One region of the Cellulomonas dongxiuzhuiae genome, then DNA from elsewhere that is predicted to be linked to it. Evidence: riboswitches for the same ligand, from Rfam matches in the RefSeq annotation. Region 1 holds a riboswitch; each other region holds the start of a gene.

What was found. A riboswitch is a leader RNA that binds a small molecule or an ion and turns the genes downstream of it on or off. The one in region 1 is predicted to bind S-adenosylmethionine.
Region 2: linked by a shared signal. The riboswitch ahead of KKR89_RS14680 (aminotransferase class V-fold PLP-dependent enzyme) and the one ahead of KKR89_RS18425 (antitoxin) in region 1 are both predicted to bind S-adenosylmethionine.
Region 3: linked by a shared signal. The riboswitch ahead of KKR89_RS00495 (methylenetetrahydrofolate reductase) and the one ahead of KKR89_RS18425 (antitoxin) in region 1 are both predicted to bind S-adenosylmethionine.

The regions. Positions count from the first base shown of each region.
Region 1 covers NZ_CP076023.1:3,645,376-3,653,311, reverse strand. Annotated here, with positions in the region: gene KKR89_RS16490 (putative T7SS-secreted protein) at 1-583, opposite strand, end outside; gene KKR89_RS16485 (hypothetical protein) at 580-867, opposite strand; gene KKR89_RS16480 (Fic family protein) at 1,067-2,299, opposite strand; gene KKR89_RS16475 (hypothetical protein) at 2,469-3,326, opposite strand; gene KKR89_RS16470 (DUF6318 family protein) at 3,359-3,853, opposite strand; SAM riboswitch class IV at 4,351-4,462, shown strand; gene KKR89_RS18425 (antitoxin) at 4,455-5,549, shown strand; gene KKR89_RS16455 (ADP-ribosylglycohydrolase family protein) at 6,414-7,850, shown strand.
Region 2 covers NZ_CP076023.1:3,239,844-3,247,779, forward strand. Annotated here, with positions in the region: gene KKR89_RS14645 (3-oxoacyl-ACP reductase) at 1-162, shown strand, start outside; gene KKR89_RS14650 (MaoC/PaaZ C-terminal domain-containing protein) at 159-1,067, shown strand; gene KKR89_RS14655 (pentapeptide repeat-containing protein) at 1,138-1,743, shown strand; gene KKR89_RS14660 (hypothetical protein) at 1,799-2,269, shown strand; gene KKR89_RS14665 (hypothetical protein) at 2,335-2,811, shown strand; gene KKR89_RS18595 (GNAT family N-acetyltransferase) at 2,831-3,916, opposite strand; gene KKR89_RS14680 (aminotransferase class V-fold PLP-dependent enzyme) at 3,945-5,387, opposite strand; SAM riboswitch class IV at 5,424-5,537, opposite strand; gene KKR89_RS14685 (GNAT family N-acetyltransferase) at 5,631-6,170, opposite strand; SAM riboswitch class I at 6,269-6,366, shown strand; gene KKR89_RS14690 (rhodanese-like domain-containing protein) at 6,371-6,814, shown strand; gene KKR89_RS14695 (O-succinylhomoserine sulfhydrylase) at 6,811-7,936, shown strand, end outside.
Region 3 covers NZ_CP076023.1:105,813-113,748, reverse strand. Annotated here, with positions in the region: gene KKR89_RS00515 (DUF3090 domain-containing protein) at 1-98, shown strand, start outside; gene KKR89_RS00510 (SCO1664 family protein) at 95-868, shown strand; gene KKR89_RS00505 (DNA-3-methyladenine glycosylase I) at 980-1,585, shown strand; gene KKR89_RS00500 (hypothetical protein) at 1,637-1,855, shown strand; SAM riboswitch class I at 2,019-2,125, shown strand; gene KKR89_RS00495 (methylenetetrahydrofolate reductase) at 2,190-3,284, shown strand; gene metE (5-methyltetrahydropteroyltriglutamate--homocysteine S-methyltransferase) at 3,281-5,632, shown strand; gene KKR89_RS00485 (MalY/PatB family protein) at 5,733-6,887, shown strand; gene KKR89_RS00480 (Hsp20/alpha crystallin family protein) at 7,137-7,574, opposite strand; gene KKR89_RS00475 ((deoxy)nucleoside triphosphate pyrophosphohydrolase) at 7,740-7,936, opposite strand, start outside.

The DNA of each region.
Region 1 (7,936 bases):
CGTCGTGGAGCGTGTCCTCCATGCCGGTGTCGAGCTCGTCCATGGCCCGTGCGGCGGCGGCGTCGCGGCGTTCGACGGCTTTGGCGAGGGCGAGCCGGGCGCGGGTGAGGTCGATCTCGGCGTCGGAGCGTTCCGTGCGCGCGGAGGTGAGGGCGCGCTGCTGGGTCGTGGTGTCCTCGCCGAGGTCGGTGGCGTCCTCGAGCAGGATCCGCGAGCGGCGGACGGCGTCCTCGGCGAGGTCCAGGGAGTGCTGTGCGGACCGGGCCGTGTGCAGGGCGTCGAGCGACTCGGTCTGGGCGAGGTCGAGCTGGATCGAGTACCGCACGAGGGCGTCACCGGCGGCGTCGTACCTGGCGTGCGCCCGGCGGATGCGGTCGGCGACGGCGTGGGTGCGATCGCGGATCGCGTCGACCGCCTCCGAGACCGCGTCCTGGGCGTCGACCAGTGCGCGCAGGACCCGCTCGGCGTCGCCGATGGCGGCGGCGACCTGGCGGTAGTGGTCGCCACCGGCGCGGACGACGGCCGGGTCGCCGGGGACGGGGTCGCTGGAGGCCAGCGGGTACCAGGAGTACGGCCGGCTCACGCGTCACCGCGCAGCGCGGCGGCGAACTCGGTGTCGATGCGCTCGAAGTTGTCGCCGATGCCGGTGCACGCGTCGGCGAGGCGGGCGATCTCCTCGAGCATCTCGGCGCGGTGGCCGTCCCAGCCGTGCGCGAAGTCCCGGACCCTGGCGGCCAGGCCCGTATGGCCGACGGCTTCGGCGACGGCGTCGCTCGTCGCGTTGGCGTCCTGGAACTCGCTCGCCACCGTGCGCAGGTCGGTGCCGACGGCGATCAGCTCGTCCGTGCTCAGCCGCAGGTGCCCCATGGCAGGGGAACGTATCGGACGAATCAGGGCACGCGGGGGCGTCGTCCACAGGTTCGACGCCACGCGGGCGCACGGCGGGAGGCGCCGCAGCATGGTGCTCGGTGATCAGCCCGACCTCCCGCAGTCGCGTGCGTTCGTGGAGATCCGGGCCCCCGCCCGTGGCAGGGGCGTCAGCCGACTCGTCCCGTGGCGACGACGCTCACGGGCGCTGCCACGCTCGCCTCCCGGCCCGCGCGGCGAACCCGTCCAGGGCGGTCAGCACCTGCGTCGACTGCCACAGCACCGAGCGGCGTCGGCCGCCGACCTCCGTCAGCGCACCTGCCGCCACGAGCCGCTCGATGGCTCGCATCGCGTTGGTGTGCGAGATGCCGAGCTCACGCTGGACGGTGGCGGTGTTGATGACCGGCTGGTGCAGGACGAGGTCGACCAGGGGCCACGCGGACGAGTCCGAACGCGCCCGGATCCCGGTTCGCCACTCGTCGCGCGCCGCTCGCAGGTCTGCCAGGAGGATGCGGCCGTTCGCCACGGCGTCGTGCGCGGCGCGAGCGAGCTCGAGGACGATCGCGGCGGGCTCGCCCGCGCGGTAGGCGGTCAGCGCGTCGAAGTACGCGGACGTGTCGACGAGCAGGCCGGCGGAGACGGGAACGGTGACGGACCTCGTCAGGCCCCGGCGTCGCAGGAGGGCGTGGATCAGGGCACGACCGGTGCGGCCGTTGCCGTCGGGGAACGGGTGGATCGTCTCGAACTGCGCGTGCGTGAGGGCGGCGTGCACGAGCGGTGGGATGTCGTCGCGGTCGGCGAAGGCGACGAGGTCGTCGATCGCGGCGGGGACGCGGTCGGGGTGCGGGGCGACGAATGCGGCGCCGTGAGGTGAGTAACCGGTGCCACCGACCCACACCTGCTCGGTACGCCAGTGGCCGGCCGTCGCGGGGTCGGAGCCCTCGAGCAACGCGCGGTGCATCGCGAGGATCGCCTGGCCGTCGATCGTCTGCGACAGCGCGATCGCCGCCTGCATGGCGTGGACGTTCCCGACGACCTGCATGGCGTTCCGGCGGGTGTCCTCGCCGAGCTCTGCGAGGGCGATCTGCTTCGCGCCGGACGTCAAGTTCTCGATCTGGGAGCTGGACGCGGACTCGGACCGCAGCAGGATGGCAGCGAACGGGACGACGTCGCCGGCGGACTCGGCGTCGAAGTCTCGGATCGCTGCTGACGCGTCCTCGGCGGCGGCTGCGGCCGTGCGCGGGAGGCGCACGTCGAGGTCGGCGATCGGGAGTGTGACCGCTGCTCGGTAGGGCTGCCGGAGGGCGTCACGCGCGGACGGCGAGAGCAGGTCGGCCGGCAGGGTGGACCGCCACGGTCGCTCCTCCCATGCGAGCGCCGGCCACGAGCGGTCCGTCGCTCCGTGGTGACCGGTGTCGGCAGCGGTGTGCACGCAGCGATCCTATCCACCGATCAGGGCTTATGGATGGATAACACGATCGCGAACGCATCCCTCCCAGTGGACCGCGGTGCCGTCGATGCCGCCGACTACGGGTATGCGCACGTCCATGAGGCGACATCGGGGCGCAGCTCGGTGGCCTGCTCGACCGCGGCCACGGGCCTCAGCAGTCCGGTGGCTTGGGTCTGTCGGTGCACAGGTCGGCGACGAGGCGGCTGGTGCGTTCTTCGACGGTGAAGGGTGGGGAGGTGGTGGTGGTGTTGGCGGTGCCGTTGATGTCGCGCCAGATGGGTGAGCCGTCGATCTGGTAGCGGCCGGTCCATTCGGCGTTCAGGGTGATGGTGGTGGTGCCGGGGTTCTCGTACTCGTGGAAGACGTCGTGGTTCGGGTAGGGGTGGCCCGGTGAGCGGGTGGTCAGGGTGTGGCCGTCGCCGAAGTCGTAGGTCCAGCGGGTGGGGGTGGCCTCCACGGTGATGCCGTAGCCGAGGAGCTCGGTGCGCAGGGTGACCGGGGTGGGGTCGGTGGAGACGATGGTCTCGATGTTGATCAGGACCCAGCCGCGGTCGGGTTGCAAGGTGAAGGTGGGGGCGGGCAGGGGGAGCAGTCGGAAGTCGGCCTCGGTTAGGACGGGCAACAGATCGACGCCGCAGCCCCCGGCGTCGATGTCGTCCCACGGGCCCCATGGCGAGGCCGGGGTGACGCGCGTGCGCATCCACATCGGCATCACGAGGGTGTCACCGACTTCGCACTGCACGGCGGTCTGCGCCAGGTCGGCGCCAGGTGCGCAGGTGCCGTCGTCGAGGCCCTTGACCCACATGCCTGCCGCCTCACGGCAGTACGGCGCACGCTGATAGTCGACGAGGCGGAGTTCCGGTAGAACGCCTCGACTCAGCCTGGCAACCTCCTCAGATCGATCGACGGTCATCTTCACGTGGTCGGTCTCCATGAGGCCGTTGAAGCGGTCATCCGCAGCGGCGGCGGCCGTCGGGTATGCGACGAGCAAGGCAGCCACCAGGGCCACCAAGGGGACATCTCTCCGACGCACGACGCGTGTCATTCGACAGGCGTCTCGACGATGCCGGCCGAGTCGATGGTCCACCCGTCAGACCACGTCATCGCCACGTCGATCGTGTACGTGCCGCCGTCGTTCGTGTCGACTACGACACCCGCCTTATCGATGTCCTCGGAGGGGGTAATCGCCACGCTGAGAGTCGCCCTGTACCAGCCGTTGGCACCGAGGTCCTGTCCGGTCGCCGAGAGCACCGTGACACCACCGACGCTCCGCTGTCCCGCCGCTTGCAGCCTCTCTACCTCCGCGCGGGTATTGGAGCAGAACTCGCAGGTCGTTGCCGACAGGGCATCCCATTCGGCGAGATCGCCTGTGGCGAGGACGTACGGGTACAGCTGCATGAAGTAGCTCGCCGCAGCTGCCGCACCTTCGGAGTCAGCGGACTGCATATCCGTCGGCCGTTCCGGCGCTGGAGGCGCTTCCGGTGTTGGCGTCGGCGTAGGGCTAGGCGTCGATGACTGAGCCGTCGTCGACGTCATCGGAGGGGCGGTCTCACCGTCGGAGCACCCCGCCAACGCCATCCCTAGTGCCAGCATCACCGCAGGAACCGTGACGTAGCGGCGTCCTGATCCACGTGTGGGCATGCCGGGAAAGTACCGGTTCTGGGCATGACGCGGTGAGGGTCATCCGTGTCTGTGGACAACCGCCAGCGACCCGTCGCTCCCAAAGGGTGGTCAACAGGGCCTGGATCGGGGTCGTGCTCATGAGGTCGGTGCAGCGGCTGGGCCGACCTCGTCAATCCTCCACCCGTCGGACCACGTCATGACGACGTCGATCTCACGGTCCTCCGCAGGATGGTCAATGGACGCCACCGCGCCACCGGAGCGGCCCGAAGCGAACAAGTCCTCGCGGGCGTCGGCTGCCTGCGCGAACAAGTTGTGCGCGCACGTGCCGGCAGCCAGAGCGGTCGACTTCCAGCGCCACGCCGATGACACCGACGACCCACATGTCAGCCGCCGGTCCTAGGCTCTCTCCCGATCACGAAGCTCGGCCTCAAGCCCTCCGGCTGGCCGACTGGCAACCGCGCTGAGCGCACGGTGCCCCCGGAGGAAGATCCGCCCGCGCCGCCGGCACGGGAAGATGCTCGACCTGACGGAGTACCCCGTGCCTGATCTTCACCTCGACGACCCCACCCACCTCGCGTGCGTCTCCGACGCTCCCGGGCACGTCGTCCAGCCCGACCTCGTCGCCCGCGCTGTCCGGGCTGACGGGACCCCGTGGCGGCTGACGCGGGTCGGTCCGCATCGCATCCAGCTCGTCGATCCCTCGGGTGAGCGGGCGAGCTGGTGGCTGCACGACCCGAAGCCGTTCGTGAGGCACCTTCGTACCGGCGACCCGACGGTGTGGATGTACGACTTCGGGGTCGTGCGCGTCGGCGAACGGTACGTCGCCGTCACGTCCCGCGAGCACTGGACCCCCTGCGTGCGAGCGACGACGCGCCGACCGGGTACGCGGGTGGCGTGGCTCGTCGCCATGCTGCAGCCCCAGGCGGACGCCGAGGGCGCTGACCTCGTCCCCCCGCACACGGCCACGCTCTACCACCTCGACCCGCCCTACCGGCTGCGCCGGGTAGCGGACGCTCCGATCGACTGGGTGCTCGTCCTGGCACATCAGCGCGACGCTGGAGGATCCACGGTGATCTACGAGGCCGACGCGACCGGCCGGCTCGTGTCGCCCTGGGACCTGCCGGGCAGCCACGACGACGGGATCGATCACGTCCGAGCCCTGCAGGGACTCGGCTACGAGATCGCTCTGCCCCAGTGGAGGAAAGCTGATGGCCGTCGACTCACGAGATGTCCCGCTGATCGCCGCGTCGTGATGTGCAGGTCGGCTTGGCGCCCCGGCAGGCGCCGGTGCTCGTCCGGATGCCGCGGTGCGGGTGCGGGCGCCGCTGGGCCGACGCAGGATGGAACGGCGCCGGGGCGCCCGGTGCGGCCCGCTCGTCGCCCCGGGTGCCGGGCAGGCCCTCCGCAGGACCGAGGGGGAACACGCATGGGCATCGACGACCTCAAGGGCAAGGCGTCCGACGCGGCGCAGGGCGAGAAGGGCGAGCAGGGGAGCGACGCGGCCCTGGAGAAGGGGTCCGACGCGGCGTCGTCTGCCACTGGCGGCAAGCACGACGAGCAGCTCGACAAGGCGCAGTCGGCGGCGGACAAGAAGATCGGCGACCAGTGACGACATCCGTCCGGGCCGGGCGCGGTGCCCGGCCCGGACGGGTCGACAGCACCTGGCAGGAGTGGCGGCACGTGCTGTCCGTGGACCTCGACGGTGCGTTCGTGTGACTGCAGGCGGCCGCGCGGCACATGGTCCGCCAGGGCACCGGCGGGCGGATCGTGGCCATCACCAGCGTGCCCGAGCACGCGCCGAGGTCGGCTCCGCGGCCTACTGCGCCGCCAAGGGCGGCCTGGGCCCGCTGTGCAGGTCCCGGCGCTCAAGCTCGCAGACCACGGCATCACGGTGAACGCCGTCGCGCCCGGCAGCCGACGGTCAGCGAGCCGGAGCCCGACGGCGTGACCGACCCGGAAGGGACGCGGTGGCGGCCTAGCAGGAGCAGCATCAGTGAAGCGCAGGCGCGTGCCCTTCTGCAGGTTGGCGCGCCCGTAGCCTGGGACCCGTGCGGCTGTGGTGGCTCCTGCGGGTTCACCTGGTTCGGGCCGGACGACACTGCCCGCTTGATGGCCTCGGGAACGCCGGTGGTTCGGAACACGAAGCGACGACGCGGGAACATCAGCGAGTGGGCGGCCAGCGACGGCCGGGTCCTCGTCGTGGCGGAGGACGCGGTCCGCTGGGCAGACCTCATGGCGTAGGCAACCTCCTGGACCTCGGGTGATCTCGTTCTGGTCCGAGGTACGGTCGCCGTCCGCGGCTGACGACCTCGAGCTTCACCCCCTCCGTGGCCCACCTGAGTTCACATAGGGGTTCGGACGGCCGATGCACTGGAGGGACGTCGCCAGGCGTTCTGCACACCGCGTGACGTCGCCAGGCGTTCCGCACACCGCGTGACGTCGCCTGACGCCGCGCTCGATGCCCAGGAGTCCGATGCTCAACCTCACCCCGGTCCAGATCGACCGCGCAGTCGGTGCCCTCCTCGGTTCCGCCGCCGGTGACGCGTTGGGGGCGGGATACGAGTTCGGTCCGCCGCTGCCGGACGACGCGCCCGTCGCGATGAAGGGCGGCGGCGGGTTCGACTGGGAGCCGGGGGAGTGGACGGACGACACGTCCATGGCGATCCCGATCGCGCAGGTGCTGGCCGATGGTGGGTCGCTCGACGACGAGGCGTCGCTGGACAGCATTGTCGCGGCGTGGGCGTCCTGGGCGCAGGACGCCAAGGACGTCGGGGTGCAGACGAGCGCGCTCCTGGGCTCCCTGCACGTGCCGATCGCTGAGGCGGCGCGCCAGGCGGCTGCGGCACGGTTCGCCGACGCCCCGCGCAGCTCCGGCGGCAACGGGACCCTCATGCGCACCGGCCCGGTCGCGCTTGGGTACCTCGACGACGGCACCGAGCGCGCGCTCGCGAACGCAGCCCGCGCCGTCTCCGACCTCACCCACGGCGACCCCGACGCCGGTGACGCGTGCGTCCTGTGGTCGATGGCGATCCGGCACGCGATCCGCACCGGTGAGATCGACCTGGTCGGTCAGCTCCCGCATCTGCCGGCGTCGCGCCGCGAGCGATGGGCGGCGGTCATCGCCGAGGCGGAGGCGTCCCAGCCGCGGGACTTCCCGAAGAACGGCTGGGTGGTGCAGGCGCTGCAGGGCGCGTGGTCCGCGATCCACCACGGCGACGGGCTCGTCGACGTGCTCGAGCGCGCGGTCCGCGGCGGCAAGGACACCGACACCGTCGCCGCCATCGCCGGTGCCCTCGTCGGCGCCGCGGCGGGCGGGACGGCCGTGCCAGCCCGTTGGCGGCGGATCCTGCACGGCTGGCCAGGCATGGACAGCCGTGGGCTCGTGGAGCTGGCGGCGCTCGCCGCCACCGGCGGACAACCCGACAGCCGTGGCTGGCCGACGGCCCTGCGGATCACCGGTTCCGGCGTCCGCACCCTCGTCACGCACCCGCACGACGAGGGCGTCGTGCTCGCGTCCCTCGACGGCCTCGTCCACCTGCCCGACGACGTCACCACGGTCGTCTCGATGTGCCGGATCGGTCGGCGCCAGACGTCCCGGGAGCACGTCGAGTTCTGGCTGTTCGACGAGGACGGCGTCAACGCCGACGTGGACGCCGTGCTGATCGATGCCGCCGACACGATCGCCGACCTGCGCGCCGAGGGGCAGACGGTGGCGCTGCACTGCATGGAGGGGCGCTCGCGCACGTCCGCCGTCGCTGCGGTGTACGCGATCAGGCACCGGGGGGTCCCCAAGGGCGAGGCGCTCGCGGGGCTGCAGGCGGCGCTGCCGGACTACGCGCCTAAGCAGTTCCTGCTCGATGCGGTGGGGCGGATCGCGGAGCAGGTCGCGGGGGCGGGCGGCGAAGTCTGAGACGACCGAGCCGGCGCTGCGGACCTCGGTTGAGGCGCCAGGCCGGCCTCGGTGCCGTCCCTCGGGGAGGCCTCCGCGGTGAGCCG
Region 2 (7,936 bases), 410 kb from region 1:
CCGGCGGTCACGCGGCAGGTCGCGCGCCGGCTCAACTCGCTGCAGCAGGGTGGTCTGCCCGTGGACGTCGCCGAGGCGATCGCGTTCCTCGCGTCACCCGCGGCCGGTGGCGTCGTCGGACGCACGCTGCGCGTGTGCGGCCAGAACATGGTGGGCCGGTGACCTCGCCGGCCACGCAGGTCGTCCTGCCGCGGGTCCCGTCCCTCGGCGGCCTGTACGGACGCGGGCTCGTCGCGTCCGCCCGGCTCGGCGTCACCGGCGGCGCGCGGTCCGCGGGGCGCGCGCTGCCGGACGTCACCTACGTGGTCGACGACGTCCGCGCGCAGGCCGACCACCTGACCGCCTACCAGCACCTGCTGCACGAGGCCGCGACGGACGCGCTGCCCGCCGGGTACGTGCACGTGCTCGCGTTCCCGGTGGCCATGGCGCTCATGGTGCGGCCCGACTTCCCGCTGCCGCTGCTGGGCATGGTGCACGTCGCCAACCGCGTCGAGCAGCGCCGGACGCTGACGCTCGGCGACCGGCTCGGTGTCCGCGCCTGGGCGCGGGACCTGCGACCCCACCGCGCCGGCACGCAGGTCGACCTGGTCACCGAGGTCGCGTCGGGCGGGGACCTCGCGTGGCGGGGCGTCTCGACGTACCTCGCGAAGGGCGTGCGCCTGGCTGACGCGCGCGACGAGGCTCGTGACGACTCCGTGCGGCCGGCCTTCACGCCGCCCGTGCGCACGGGCCGCTGGGAGCTGCCCGCCGACGTGGGCCGGCGCTACGCGGCCGTGTCGGGCGACCGCAACCCGATCCACCTGTCACCGCTCACGGCACGAGCGCTCGGGTTCCCGCGCGCCATCGCGCACGGCATGTACACGGCGTCGCGCGCGCTCGCCGACGTGGGCGCCGCGCGGGGCGACGCGTTCACGTGGTCGGTGGAGTTCGCGGCCCCCGTGCTGCTGCCCGCGACGCCGGACGTCCGCGTCGCCCCGGTCGACGACGGCCACGAGTTCGCGGTCTGGCACCCCCGCACGGGCCGCCTCCACCTCTCGGGCACGGTCACACCCCTCCCCGGGGCGTGAGGAGGGCGATCCCGCACGGCCCCGCACGTGCCGAGGCAGGTCCCCGTCGGGGGCGTGGCAGGCTCGGGGGATGCTGAGCGGTGACGCCTACGACCTCGAGCCCGACGCCGACCTCGACGCCATGCGGTTCGCGGGGCTCGACCTGAGCGGCCGGGACGCGTCGCGCGCACGCATCCTGGAGTGCGAGGTGGACGACTGCGACCTCGACGGGACGGTGCTCGACGGCGCGCGCGTCCTCGACACGTCGTGGACCGCGGTGCGCGCGGGCGCCCTGCGGGCACCGTCGTCGACGTGGCGCGACGCGACGCTCACCGACCTGCGCGTCGGCGCGTTCACCGCGTTCGCCTCGACGTGGACGCGCGTGACCGTGACCGGCGGCAAGATCGACTACCTCGACCTGCGCGAGTCGAGCGTCGAGGAGCTGCGGCTGGAGAACGTGACCCTCGGTGACCTCGACCTGAGCCACGCGCGCGTCAAGCGGCTCGTCGTCGTCGACTGCGACGTGCGCCGCCTCGACACGACGCAGGCTCGCCTCGTCGAGTGCGACCTGCGCGGCGCACGGCTGCGGGTCCTTGAGGGCGTCGGCGGGCTGGGCGGCGCGAAGGTCACGCGCGACCAGCTGCTGGACCTCGCACCCCTGCTCGCACAGCACGTCGGCCTCGTCGTCGACGACTGACGCCCGCCGGCCTCGGCGGGGCCCGCCAGGGGCGTGCAGGTGCGAGGATGCCGGCGTGCGACGCGTCCCGACACCGCTGCCGGCCGACGACGTCACGACCGCGCTCCGTCTGCTCGCGCGGGAGTGGGCGACGCGGCTCGCCGGGGCGGCCGACGTCGACGGTCCCGACGTCGACGGCGACGGGTCGGAGAGCACGACCCTTCACCCGTACGCCGACGGCGCGTACTCGGTCGCTGTGACGCACCGGCGCGACCGCCTCGTGGTGTCGGTCGCCGCTCTCGACGGCTGGACGCTGCCGCGGACGCGTGAGGGCGTCGCCGTCGTCCGCGCGGTCGCCGACATGGCGATCGCCGGCGAGATCGAGGTCGGCACCGGCGCCTGGTGGGTCCGGTGCTACCGGGTCACCCTGCCGGACGGCACCGTCCTGACCGACACGACCGATACCAGCATCTGGCGACGTCTGATCCTCGAGGACCGGGGCCCTTGGCGGACCCGGTGGCACAGCACCAGCACGCCGTACGTCTGACGCCGCCGCCCCCACCAAGGGTCACCGTGCCGTGCAGCAACCCGCCGGTCTGCCATGCTGCGGCGATGCCTCGCCCCCACGGCCCGGTCCCGGCAGACGCCACCACGACGGCCCTCCACCTGCTCGTCGAGGAGTGGCGGACGCGCCACGGGGAGGTCGCCCAGGTCGACGGTCCCGAGCCCGTCGACCCGGGGACCGAGGGGCTCGGCATCTACCCGCACGCGGACGGTGCGGTGGAAGTCGACCTGTGGCACGGCGCGGAGGGTCTGCACCTGTCGATCGGTGGGTCCCCCGGCTGGGACCTCCCCCGCAACAGCTCGAGCGTCGACACCGTGAGGGCCGTCGCTGCCGCAGCCGTCGAGGGGCGGATCGAGGTCGGCCGCGGCGGTGGCCTGACCCGGTACCGGGTCACGTTGCCCGACGGTGCGGTCGTCGAGGACGACGCGGCCGACGGGTTCTGGCACGCCATGCTGTTCGAGGTCCGCAAGCCCCGGCGTCTCGCGTGGACGACGTCCGCGCCCTACGAGCCGCCGACCGCCTGACGACGGCATTCGGCGCCGTTCACCACCCCGCGAGCGCCACGACCTCCGCGGCGATCTCCCCCGGGGTGCGGCCGTCGGTCGGCACCCGGTGCACGTCGTCGCCCGCCGCGGCCTCGAGCCGGCCCGCCGCCGCGTCCGAGCGCGTCACGTGCGCGTCGTAGGACTCGCCCTGCTCGCGCCGCCGCAGCCGCTCGCGCGCGACGCCGTCCGAGGCCGTGAGCAGCACGGACGTCACGTGCGGCTGGTCCCCCACGGCGGCCGCGAGGACGTCGGCCTCCAGGACCGACACCGTGTTGGTGTAGACCAGCCGCCGGTGGCCCAGCGACCGGTACCGGCGCCACACGTCCGCGAGGTTGGCCGCGGCGACGCCGTGCTCCCAGGGCGTCGGGTGCGCGAGGTCGAGCGCGTCGCCCTCGACGACGGCGTGCGGCACGTCGCGCCCGACGAGCAGGTCGTGGACGGCCGCCGCCACGGTCGACTTGCCGACCCCCGACCGCCCGCCGATCAGCAGCACCGACGTGCGCTCATCGGCCACCGCACCCCCGGCCAGGCGCGCCTCGAGCCTGGCCCGGACGTCGGGCCACTCGTCGGCGAGGACCGAGAAGTACAGCGAGTCCTGACGCGTGCCGTCCGCCGCGACGCGGTGCCCGCGCAACCGGCCCTCGGGGCGCGCGCCGAGCTTGGTGACGGCCGCGATCGACCGCGCGTTGCGCGCCTCCACCCGGTAGGCGACGCGCGCGACGCCCCACGTCCCGTACGCGTGGGACATGAGCAGCAGCTTGCACGCGGGGTTCACGTGCGTGCCCCACACGCGGGGGTCGTAGTAGGTGTGCCCGATCTCCAGGCGCCCCATCGTCAGGTCGACGTCGTAGCAGGACGTCGACCCCACGACCTCGCCGTCGACGATCACGGCGAAGGCGTACCGGCCGGGCGTCGCCAGCGCGGTCGAGACGACGTCGCGCAGCGCGGCCGCACCGCGCGGCGTGGCCGACGTCATGCCGGCCCACACGCGGTCGTCGACGAACCGCGCCAGCGCCTCCGCGTGCTCGACCGCGAGCGGGACCAGCCGGACACCATGACCCTCGAGGGTCAGTTCGTGCAGCACCGGCCCATTCCACCACCGCCGGGCCGGGTCAGTCGTCGAGGGCCGGGCCGCACGCGGCGGCCGCCGTGGCCGCCAGGTGGTCCAGGCCCGCGACCTCGATGAGCGGGCGCGTGTCGTCCACGACCGACCAGCAGCCGTCGACGACCTCGTACTCGGCCTGCGCGCCGCGCCGCAGCAGGTCCGCGAGCGCAGCGAGGAGCCGGTCGACGTGCTCGGCCGTCGTGCCGACCCCGACGGACGCCCGCACGGCGCCGTTCGACGCCCCGAGGTGCGCGAGCAGCGGGTGGGCGCAGAACCGCCCGTCGCGCACGCCGATGCCGTGCTCGGCGGACAGGTACGCGGCGACGAGGCCCGGGTTGAGGTCGCCCACGACGAACGTCACGACCCCGACCGGGTCGACCGAGTCCGGCCAGATCCGCGCGACGCGGACCCCGTCGAGGGCGTCGAGCCCGGCGACCAGGCGCGTGCGGAGCGCCTGCTCGTGGGCCTCGAGCGCACCGGCCGGCAGGGCCGCGAGCGTGTCGCACGCCTGCGCGAGGGCGATGGCCCCCAGGACGTTGGGCGACCCGGCCTCGTGCCGTGCCGGCGCCGGCTGCCAGACCGTCCGGTCGGCCCGCACGTCGCGCACCGCACCGCCCCCTGCGAGGTACGGCGTGCCCGTGTCGAGCCAGTCCCGGCGGCCCACCAGCGCGCCCGCGCCGAACGGGGCGTACGTCTTGTGCCCCGAGAACGCGACGTAGTCCACGCCGCTCGCCGCGAGCGAGAAGCCGCGGTGCGGCACCAGCTGCGCGCCGTCGACGGCCACGCGCGCACCGGCGGCGTGGGCGATCTCGACCACGCGGTCCAGGGGCAGCGCCTCGCCCGTCACGTTGGACGCGCCCGTGAGCGTGAGCAGCACGTACGAGCGCCGGGCGAGCTCGGCGCGCAGGGCGTCGAGCGTCGCGGCGACGGTCGGCTCGAGCGGCAGGATCGTGGCGATACGCCCCGTCCCCGCGTGCGCCCCGCCGCTGCGCTGCACCCACGGCAGCAGGTTGGCGTGGTGCTCGACGTCGAGGACGAGCACGGCCCCGCCGGCGGGCACGACGCCCGCGAGGAGGTTGAGCGAGTCGGTCGTGTTGCGCGTGATGACGGCGACGTCGTCCGGGCGGGCACCGACGAACCGGGCGATCGTGTCGCGCGACGTCTCGTACAGCGCCGTCGAGACCTGCGAGAGGTACCCGGCACCGCGGTGCACGGACGCGTAGAGCGGCAGCACCTCGCTGATGCGCGCGGTGACGGCCTCGAGCGCCGGCGCGCTCGCGGCGCAGTCGAGGTTGGCGTAGGTGCGGCTGGTGCCGTCGACGAGCGGCACGGTGGTGGACGCGCCGACGACGGCCAGCAGGGGTGCCTCCTCGCGGGGCGCGGCCGGGGTCGCGGTCGAGGTGCCCGTGACCTCGTCGGCACAGGCGAACAGCTCGGTGACGGACGTCATGGTGCTCCTCCGGAACGGTCCGGGGACCCCCAGGAGGTCCCGCGCTTGCCGGCACCGAACGGCGCGCGGCCAGGTCGTCACCCGGGGCACCCCGCCGCGGAGGAGGGTTGCCGGCCAGCGAGCCGGGGCTTGACGCTGGCGCTCATGACCTGGGTCGAGGATCCGCGTCCCGACGTGCGCGTGTCAACGCCGACACGACGTTCCTCCCAGCATCCGAGACGGTGCGTCTCGCATGCTGTGCATTCAGGTGCGGCGGGGTGGGGCGAGATCGCGCACCATGACCACGCTGCGGTAGGTCTTGCCGGGCCACTGCACGGTGTCGGCGTCGACGAAGCCCCACCGGCGGTACATGGCACGCAGCCCGGTCGCGGGCACCGCCGTGTCCAGCCCCACGGACCGCATGCCGCGCTCGAGCGACCACGTGCGCACGGTCGTCCAGAGCCGCGTCGCGAGCCCGTGCCCGCGCGCGTCCGGGTGCACGGCGAGCTGGTTGAGCCACACGCGGTCGGGCTCGAGCGCGAGCCCGGTGAGCGACCTGATCCCGCGGCCCGGCGGGCTGGACGCGGTCACCGTCCCGACGAGGCCCCCGGCCGGGTCGGCCAGCACCCAGCAGGCACCCACCCGCAGGCTCCGGCGGGCGGTCGTGGCCTCGTCCTGGGACGCCCCGGTGAAGTTGAGGCCGTCGGCCGCGAGGTCGGCGTACGCGGCGTGCAGCAGGCGCGTCAGCGCGGGCACGTCGGCCATGGTCACGGGTCGCAGCACGAGGTCCTCGGGGGCATCCATCGCGCACCACCCTGGCACGCGTCCGCGCCGACCCGCACGGCGGTTCCCCGCGTGAGACGCGCTGCCCGGCGGTGACGGGCGTGGCGTAGCATCTCGCCCGACCATCCAGAGCGGCCGAGAGATCTGGCTCGACGACGCCGCAGCAACCCGCACGGGAGACCGTGGTCGAGGGTGCTACCGCCAGAGACGATGGGAGGACCATGAGCGTGCAGCCACGCCCCGCACCCGGTTACGCCGGGGACATCACGCCGACCGAGGCCTGGGACCTGCTCGCCGAGCGCGACGACGCCGTGCTCGTCGACGTGCGCACCGACGCCGAGTGGCGCTACGTCGGCGTGCCCGACCTGCGTCGGCTGGGACGTCAGGCGGCGCTCGTCGAGTGGGTGTCCTACCCGTCCGGGCAGCCGAACCCGCGGTTCGTCGACCAGGTCGCGGCCACGGGCGTCACCCCGGGCGACGGACGCCCCGTCGTGTTCCTGTGCCGGTCGGGCCAGCGCTCCATCGGCGCGGCCCAGGCGGCGACGGCCGCGGGCTACGGCCCGGCGTACAACGTCCTCGACGGCTTCGAGGGCGCGACGGGCCCGGACGGCCACCGCGGCCACACCGGCTGGCGCGCCGACGGCCTGCCGTGGGTCCAGCCGTGAGCACCCCCCCGCCCGGCCCCGGCGACTGGGACGACCACCGCCTGGACCGCGGCACGCTGCGGCCCGACACGCTCGCGGTGCGCGGCGGCCTCGTGCGCAGCGAGTTCGGCGAGATGTCCGAGGCGGTCTTCCTCACGCAGGGCTACACCTACGCCACGGCTGCGCAGGCGGAGGCGGGCTTCGCCGGTGACGTCGACCGCTTCCTGTACTCGCGGTACGGCAACCCCACCGTCACGAGCTTCGAGGAGCGGCTGCGCCTGCTCGAGGGCGCCGAGGCCTGCTACGCGACCGCGACCGGGATGTCTGCGGTGTTCACGTCGCTCGCGGCGCTCGTCCGCTCCGGGTCGCGGATCGTCGCTGCCCGCGCGCTGTTCGGGTCGTCGGTCGTGATCTTCGACGAGATCCTCGCCAAGTGGGGCGTGCGGACCGACTACGTCGACGGGCACGTGCCCGAGCAGTGGGAGCAGGCGCTCGCGACGCCCGCGGACGTCGTGTTCTTCGAGACGCCGTCCAACCCCATGCAGGACCTGGTCGACATCGCGCACGTGAGCCGTCTCGCGCACGCCGCCGGAGCGACCGTCGTCGTCGACAACGTCTTCGCCACACCCGTGTTCTCCCGCCCGCTCGACCACGGCGCCGACGTGGTCGTGTACTCGGCGACCAAGCACATCGACGGCCAGGGCCGGGTGCTCGGCGGGGCGATCCTCGGGTCGTCGCAGTACGTGCGCGGGCCCGTCCAGACGCTGCTGCGCAACACCGGCCCCTCGCTGTCCCCGTTCAACGCGTGGGTGCTGCTCAAGGGCCTGGAGACCCTGAGCGTGCGGGTGCGCCACCAGGCGGCGTCGGCCCTGACGCTGGCACGGTGGCTCGAGGAGCAGCCGCAGGTCGCGCAGGTCCGCTACCCGTTCCTCGAGTCCCACCCGCAGCACGACCTGGCGCGCGCGCAGCAGACCGGCGGCGGCACGGTCGTCACGTTCGACCTCGCCGTGGCGGGCGACGCGGCGGCCGAGGCGGCGAAGACGGCCACGTTCGGCGTCCTCGACGCGCTGCGGGTCGTCGACATCTCGAACAACCTGGGCGACGCCAAGTCGATCGTCACGCACCCGGCGACGACGACGCACC
Region 3 (7,936 bases), 440 kb from region 1:
TCCGGGGCGTCGTGGACGCCGGGCGGCCGACGTGCAGCCGGTGCGGGGAGCCGATCGACCCTGACGGCCACGTCTGCGGATCGCCTGACGGGGCGTGACCCCGGGCGGCGACGACGGGGACGGCGACGAGCTGCGGATCGTCGGTCGTCTCACCGCCGCGTCCAACGCGACGTTCGTCGGCACGATCGGTGACGTCACCGTCGTCTACAAGCCGGTGGCGGGCGAGCAGCCGCTGTGGGACTTCCCGGACGGCACGCTGGCACGGCGTGAGGTCGCGGCCTACCTGGTCTCGCAGACGCTCGGCTGGGACGTCGTGCCGCGCACGTGGTTGCGGGACGGGCCGCTGGGCCCCGGCATGGTGCAGCTGTGGCAGGAGCCCGACCCGCAGCAGGACCCCGTCGACGTCGTGGCGACGTCGGCCGTCCCGGCGCAGGGCTGGTGCACGGTGCTCGAGGGCACCGACGCCCAGGGCCGCCCGGTGGCGGTGGTCCACGAGGACTCCGCCGCGCTGCGCCGCATGGCGGTGCTCGACGTGCTGGTGAACAACGCCGACCGCAAGGGCGGCCACGTGCTCCCCATGACGAACGGGCACCGGTACGGCGTGGACCACGGCGTCACGTTCCACACCGAGCCCAAGCTGCGGACGGTCCTCTGGGGCTGGGTGGGCGCCGAGCTCCACGCCGACGAGAGGGCCGGCGTGCAGCGCGTGCGGTCGGGGGTGGACGGTGGACTCGGTGAGCAGCTGTCCGCGCTGCTCAGCGGGCCGGAGGTCGAGGCGCTCGGGGAGCGGTGCGACCGGCTGCTGCGGACCGGCCGGTTCCCCGCGCCCGCCGGTGGGACGTCTCCTGTGCCGTGGCCGCTGTTCTGACCGGCTGGTCGCGCACCGAGCCCACCACAGCCCCCGACCGCGGGGGGGGTTCGTCCACAGGCCGCGGGCTGTGCGGCCGCAGGTGTCGGCGGGCCGCGCCAGACTCGGGCCATGACCACGACCCCCGCGCCGTTCCGGTGCTTCGGCGGCTCCGACCCGCTCTACGCGGCGTACCACGACGACGAGTGGGGTGTGCCCGTGCACGACGAGCACGCCCTGTACGAGCGGATCTCGCTGGAGGCGTTCCAGTCGGGGCTCGCGTGGATCACGATCCTGCGCAAGCGGCCCGCGTTCCGTGAGGCGTTCGCGGACTTCGACCCCCGGGTGGTGGCGTCCTACGGCGAGGACGACATCGCGCGGCTCCTGTCGGACGACCGCATCGTGCGGAACCGCGCCAAGGCGGAGGCGACGATCGCCAACGCCCGCGCGCTGCTGGCGCTCCACGCGTCGGGTCGCACGCTCGACGCGGTGCTGTGGTCGTCCGCACCGCCGCCTCGGCCCAGGCCGCTGACCTGGTCCGACGTCCCGGGCCGCACGCCGGAGTCGGCGGCGCTCGCGAAGGAGCTCAAGAGCCTCGGCTTCCGGTTCGTCGGTCCCACGACCGCGTACGCCGCCATGCAGGCGTGCGGCGTGGTCGACGACCACCTGGCCGACTGCGTCGTCGCTCGTCGGTGGGACGCGGCGAGCGCACCGGTCGCGGCTACTCCTGCGGAGTGATACCGCCGCCCAGGCCTCGGCAGACAGGCACCCGCGGGCTAGGGTGCCGTCATGACCGACCACGCGGAGCACGACGGACGGCACGACGCCGTGCGCGCGGCGCACGCGGCGTGGCTGTCTCCCGGCGACCCGGACCCCTTCGTCCTGGAGGCCGTCCAGGACGGGCTGCTGCGCGTCCCGGTCGCCGCGCCCACCTCGTCGTGGTTCGGCCTGCCGCACCAGCGCACGTCGCGGGAGTCCGCGACGCTCCTGCGCCGCCGCCGTCGCTGACCTCCCCGGGAGCAGCACGAGGAGGTCGCCGCGGCGTGCCGTCGACGCGGCCTCTCGTCGTCGGCGTGAACGCGGGCCACCCGCCTGCCCACTGATCGGACACTGCGTCTCACCTGTCGGGAGGACCTGTCCGCCATCCGGGCAGCGGGGCTACGATCCTCGGCGACCATCCAGAGCGGCTGAGAGACCTGGCTCGACGACGCCGCAGCAACCCCCCTCCTCGCGAGGGTGTGGGTGCTTCCGCCAGGAACGATGGAGTGACGATGAACGTGCGCCCCTGTGCCACCGACCCCTCGTGCGGGACCGCCCGCCCGACGACCAGCCCCGCGGCGCGATGAGCGTCGTGGCCGAGATCGAGACCGCGCCCGCCGCGCAGGACACGCCGGCCGAGCGGCCCGCCCGCGCCACGGGTCGACGCGCCGAGCAGGCCGGCGCGCTGGACCGCCCGACCGTCTCCTTCGAGCTGTTCCCCCCGCGCAACCCCGACGCGGCGCCCCGCCTGTGGGCGACGGTCCGCGAGCTCGAGACCGTGGAGCCGGACTTCGTGTCCGTCACCTACGGCGCCTCGGGACGCACCCGCCAGACCACGCGCGCGCTCGTCCGCCGGCTGCTGCGCGAGACCTCGCTCAACCCGATCGCGCACCTGACGTGCGTCGGGACGTCGCGGGACGAGGTCACGGCGATCGTCGAGGAGTTCCTCGACGAGGGCGTGCGCTCGTTCCTCGCCCTGCGCGGCGACCCGCCCGCGGGCGAGCCCGACTGGCGTCCGCACCCCGACGGCGTCGACACCGCGGCAGAGCTCGTCGAGCTGCTGCGCGACATCGAGAAGCGGCGGTGCGGCCGCAGCGCCGCACAGGCCGTCCGCGCCCGGGTCCGGCCCCTGTCCGTCGCGGTCGCGGCGTTCCCGCGCGGCAACCACGCCACCGGCGGCACCCGGGCGCAGGACGTCCAGGCGCTGCTGGCCAAGCAGGAGGCCGGTGCCGACTTCGCCATCTCGCAGGTCTTCTTCGACGCCGAGGCGTACCTGGGCCTGGTCGCCGAGGCGCGCGAGGCCGGGGTGACGATCCCCATCGTCCCCGGCATCATCCCGACCACCGACCCCGCGCGCCTCGCCCGGGTGCAGGAGCTCACCGGAGTCCCCGTCCCGGGCCGTCTGCTCGACCTGCTGAGCGCGACCGACGACCCCGCCGAGCGGCACCGTCGCGGTACCCGGGCGGGCGTCGACCTCGTCAACCGCGTCCTCGACGGCGGCGCGCCGGGCGTCCACGTCTACACGTTCAACAAGCACGAGGCCGCGCTCGACCTGCTCGAGGGCGCCGACCTCGTCGGCGGCCGCCGCAGCGCCGTCACCCCCCACGACCTCACCGCGTCCGACGGCAGCACCGCCGGCGCGACCACGACGACGACACCGCGAGGAAACCTGTCATGACCGACACCACCCCCAGCGCGCCGGCGATCCCGGCCTTCCCCGCCGGCTCCGTCCTCGGCTACCCCCGGATCGGCCCGCGCCGCGAGCTCAAGAAGGCCCTCGAGGCGTTCTGGGCCGGCCGCACGTCCGCGGACGAGGTCGAGGCCGTCGCCGCCGACCTGCGCCGACGCACGCGCACGCGCCTCGCCGAGCTCGGCCTGGCGACGGACGTCCCCGCCATCCCCAGCGCCTTCTCCTTCTACGACCAGGTCCTCGACGCCACGGCGCTCGTCGGCGCGGTCCCGGCACGCTTCGCCGACCTGCAGGACGCCGACGGCCGCCTCGACCTGGCCGGCTACTCGACGGTGGCCCGCGGCCGCGGCGACGACCTGCCGCTCGAGATGACCAAGTGGTTCGACACGAACTACCACTACCTCGTCCCGGAGATCGGCCCGGACACGGCGTTCCGCTACGCGTCCGACCGCCCGGTCGCCGAGTTCACCGAGGCGCTGGCCGAGGGCGTGCTCACGCGGCCCGTCGTCGTCGGGCCCGTGACGTACCTCGCGCTCGCCAAGCCGACCGAGGACGCCCCGGCCGGCTTCTCGCCGATCGACCGCCTCGACGACATCCTGCCGGTCTACGCGCGTCTGCTCACCGAGCTCGCCGCCGCGGGCGCCACGTGGGTGCAGATCGACGAGCCCGCGCTGGTCTCCGACTCGGTCGGCGTCTCCCCCGACGTGCTCGCCGAGGCGGCCACCCGCGCGTACCGGGTGCTGGCCACCGAGCTCGCGCGCCCGCAGCGCCCGGCGATCCTGCTCGCCGCACCGTACGGCGACCTCGGTCCGACACTGCCCGCGGTGGCGGCCACCGACGTCGAGGGCCTCGCGCTGGACCTCGTCCGCGGCGACGCGCCCACGGTCGCCGTCACCGGGCTGGCCGGCAAGACGCTCGTCGGCGGCGTGATCGACGGCCACAACATCTGGCGCGCCGACCTCGACAAGAAGCTCGCGATCCTCGAGCAGCTCGAGACCCTCGGTGCGGCCGCCGTGACCGTCGGCACCTCGACGTCCCTGTTCCACGTCCCGCACACGCTCGACGACGAGCCCGCGCTCGACCGCACGCTCGTGCAGTGGCTCGCGTTCGCCGACGAGAAGGTCCGCGAGGTCGCCACCCTCGCCGAGGGCCTGACCGAGGGCCGTGCGGCGATCCACGAGCAGCTCCTCGCCGCGTCGGACGCCGTCAACAGCCGCGCCACCGCCCCCGGGGTCGTGCGCCCCGAGGTGCGCGAGCGTGTCGCGGCGCTGACCGACGAGCAGTTCCGTCGCGGCCCGTTCGCCGGGCGCAAGACCGCGCAGGCCGCACGGCTCCAGCTGCCTGCGCTGCCGACGACGACCATCGGGTCGTTCCCCCAGACGCCGGAGATCCGCAAGGCGCGCGCCGCGTTCGGCAAGGGCGAGCTCACCGGCGCGCAGTACGAGGACGAGATGAAGGCGGAGATCCGCCGCGTCGTCGAGCTGCAGGAGCGGATCGGCCTGGACGTGCTGGTGCACGGCGAGCCCGAGCGCAACGACATGGTCCAGTACTTCGCCGAGAACCTCGACGGGTTCACCGTGACGCAGAACGGCTGGGTCCAGTCGTACGGCTCGCGCTGCACGCGGCCGTCGATCCTGTGGGGCGACGTGTCGCGTCCGGCGCCCATCACGGTCGCGTGGGCGCAGTACGCGCAGTCGCTGACCGACAAGCACATGAAGGGCATGCTCACGGGCCCGGTGACGATCCTGGCCTGGTCATTCGTCCGTGACGACCAGCCGCTCGGCGACACCGCCAACCAGGTGGCGCTCGCCCTGCGCGACGAGATCACCGACCTCGAGGCCGCCGGCATCGCGATCGTCCAGGTCGACGAGCCCGCGATCCGCGAGCTGCTGCCTCTGCGCGAGAAGGACCACGCGGCGTACCTCGACTGGTCGGTGCGCTCGTTCCGGCTCGCGACGGCCGGCGTGCGCGAGGACACCCAGATCCACACGCACCTGTGCTACTCGGAGTTCGGCGAGATCATGGAGGCGATCGACGGTCTCGACGCCGACGTGACGAGCATCGAGGCGGCGCGCTCGAAGATGGAGATCCTCGGCGACATCGCCGCCGCGGGCTACCCGCGGGCCGTCGGACCGGGCGTCTACGACATCCACTCCCCGCGCGTCCCGTCGGAGGCCGAGGTCACCGAGCTGCTGACCGAGGCGGTCCGGACGATCGACGTCGACCAGCTCTGGGTCAACCCCGACTGCGGCCTCAAGACCCGCCGCTACGAGGAGGTCACCCCTTCCCTCGAGCACCTGGTCACCGCGACCCGGACGGTCCGCGCGACGCTCTGACGCGACCCCGCACGACCCGGGGCCCCGGCCGCCGCACCCGCGGCGCCGGGGCCCCGGCCATGACACGCGGCCGACTCACGCCTCCCCTAACCTGCGGTGCATGGGATCCCCGTTCGACGTCACCGTCGCCGAGATGCGCCGCCGCACGTCGCTGAAGTGGCACACGTACCCCGACGACGTGCTGCCGGCGTTCGTCGCGGAGATGGACGTGCAGCCGCTCGACGCCGTGGTGACCGCGGTGACGGGCGCGATGCTGGCCGGTGACACCGGCTACGAGGTGGGCCCGGCGAGCCCGCTGGGGACGGCGTACGCCGAGGCGTTCGCGGGGTTCGCCGCCCGGCAGCACGGCTGGGACGTGCCCGTGGACCGCACGCGGATGGTCCCCGACGTCATGCTGGGGATCGTCGAGGTGCTCGGGATCCTCTCCCGGCCCGGCGACCGTGTCGTGATCAGCCCCCCGGTCTACCCGCCGTTCCGCGGGTTCCTCGAGCACGCGGGACGCCAGGTCGTCACCGCCCCGCTCGCCCCGGACGGTCGCCTGGACCTCGCGGCGCTCGACCGCGCGTTCGCCGGTGCGTCCGCGTACCTGCTGTGCCACCCGCACAACCCGACCGGCACGCTGCACACGGCGGACGAGCTGCGCGCCGTCGGCGAGCTCGCGGCACGTCACGGCGTGCGCGTCGTCGCCGACGAGATCCACGCACCCCTCACGGTCGGTGACGAGCCGTTCGTCCCCACCACGACCGTCATCCCCGACGCGATCTCGCTGCACTCCGCGTCGAAGGCCTTCAACCTCGCGGGCCTCAAGGCTGCCGTGGCCGTCCCCGGCCCCGCCGCCGACGACCTGGCCCGCCTGCCCGAGATCGTCGGGCACGGTGTCAGCCACGTCGCGTCGATCGCGCACCAGGCGGCCCACCGGGAGGGCGACGCGTGGCTCGGGGACGTGCGGGCGGCGGTGCGCGCCAACGGTGACCTCGTCGAGCAGACGCTCGCGGAGCGTCTCCCCCAGGCGTGCTGGGTGCGGCCCGCGGCGACGTACTTCGCGTGGCTCGACGTGCGGGCGATGCCCGCCGTGGTGTCGTCGGGCACCGACCCGGCACGGCTGCTGCTGCTGCACGGCCGGCTCGCGGTGAACTCCGGGCCGACGTTCGGCCCGCAGGGCGCGGGGCACGTGCGTCTCAACCTCGCGACGTCCCGCGAGATCCTGAGCGACGCCCTCGACCGGCTCGTGACCACGCTCGCCGCGCGCTCCTGACGCCCGGGCCGGCGGGAACAAGAGCTGGATTGCTCTCTCACCACCTCGGGGGTGGCTGGACTGCGCTCTCACCACCAGACCCCAGGTGGTCAGAGAGCAATCCAGTCCTACGTTCGGGGGTGGAGGTTCCCCCCTCACACCTCCGAAGAGGGCTGGACTGCTCTCTCACCACCTCGGGGTGGCTGGACTGCTCTCTCACCACCACAGGGGTGGGCGCCCTCGTGGAGGGCGCCCACCCGGTGGGATGAGTCAGCCGGCGGTGGCGGGTGCCTCGATGGGCGTCGCGGGGGCGCCGTGCTGGATCTCGACGCGGCGCGGCCTGGCCTCCTCGGCCACCGGCACCGTGAGCGTGAGGACGCCGTCGTTGTAGGTCGCGCTGATGCGGTCGAGCGCGAGCCCGCGGCCCACCGTGAGCTGGCGGGCGTACGTGCCGACCGGGCGCTCCTTGGCCAGCCACTGCACGTCGTGCTCGGTGCGCGGGCTGCGCTGCGCGCGGATCGTCAGGGTGCGGTCGTCCACGCTGACGTCGATGGTGCCCGGGTCGGCGCCCGGCAGGTCGACGTGCAGCACGTAGTGGTCGCCGTCGCGGTACAGGTCCATCGGCATGGTGGCCGATGCGCGGTCGGACGCCAGGACCTGCGCGAGCACGCGGTCCATCTCCTGGAACGGGTCGAAACGAGTAGCCATGCCCCATCACCTCCTCGACGTGGGTCCGGTCCCCCCGGATCCCGGTGCTGCCCCGGCGGTCCCCGCCACCGGGTGGCTACACGTCAAGAATTAGCACTCGTGCACTGAGAGTGCCAACCGCTCAGCGGCTCGATTTCGCTGCAGGCGAACACCCCTGCCAGGCCCTCAGGCGGAGCGGTCGACCGATCGCCGGTCGTCTCCCGTGAAGCCGGCGACGAAGCCCAGGAGACCCTCGACGATGCGGACGTCGGCGTCGAGCCACGGCACGTCCAGCCACTGCCCGGCGGGCAGCCACCGCAGCTCGTCGTGCTCGACGAGCGGTTCCGGCCCGCCCTCGAGCACCTCGGCGAACCACAGCCGCA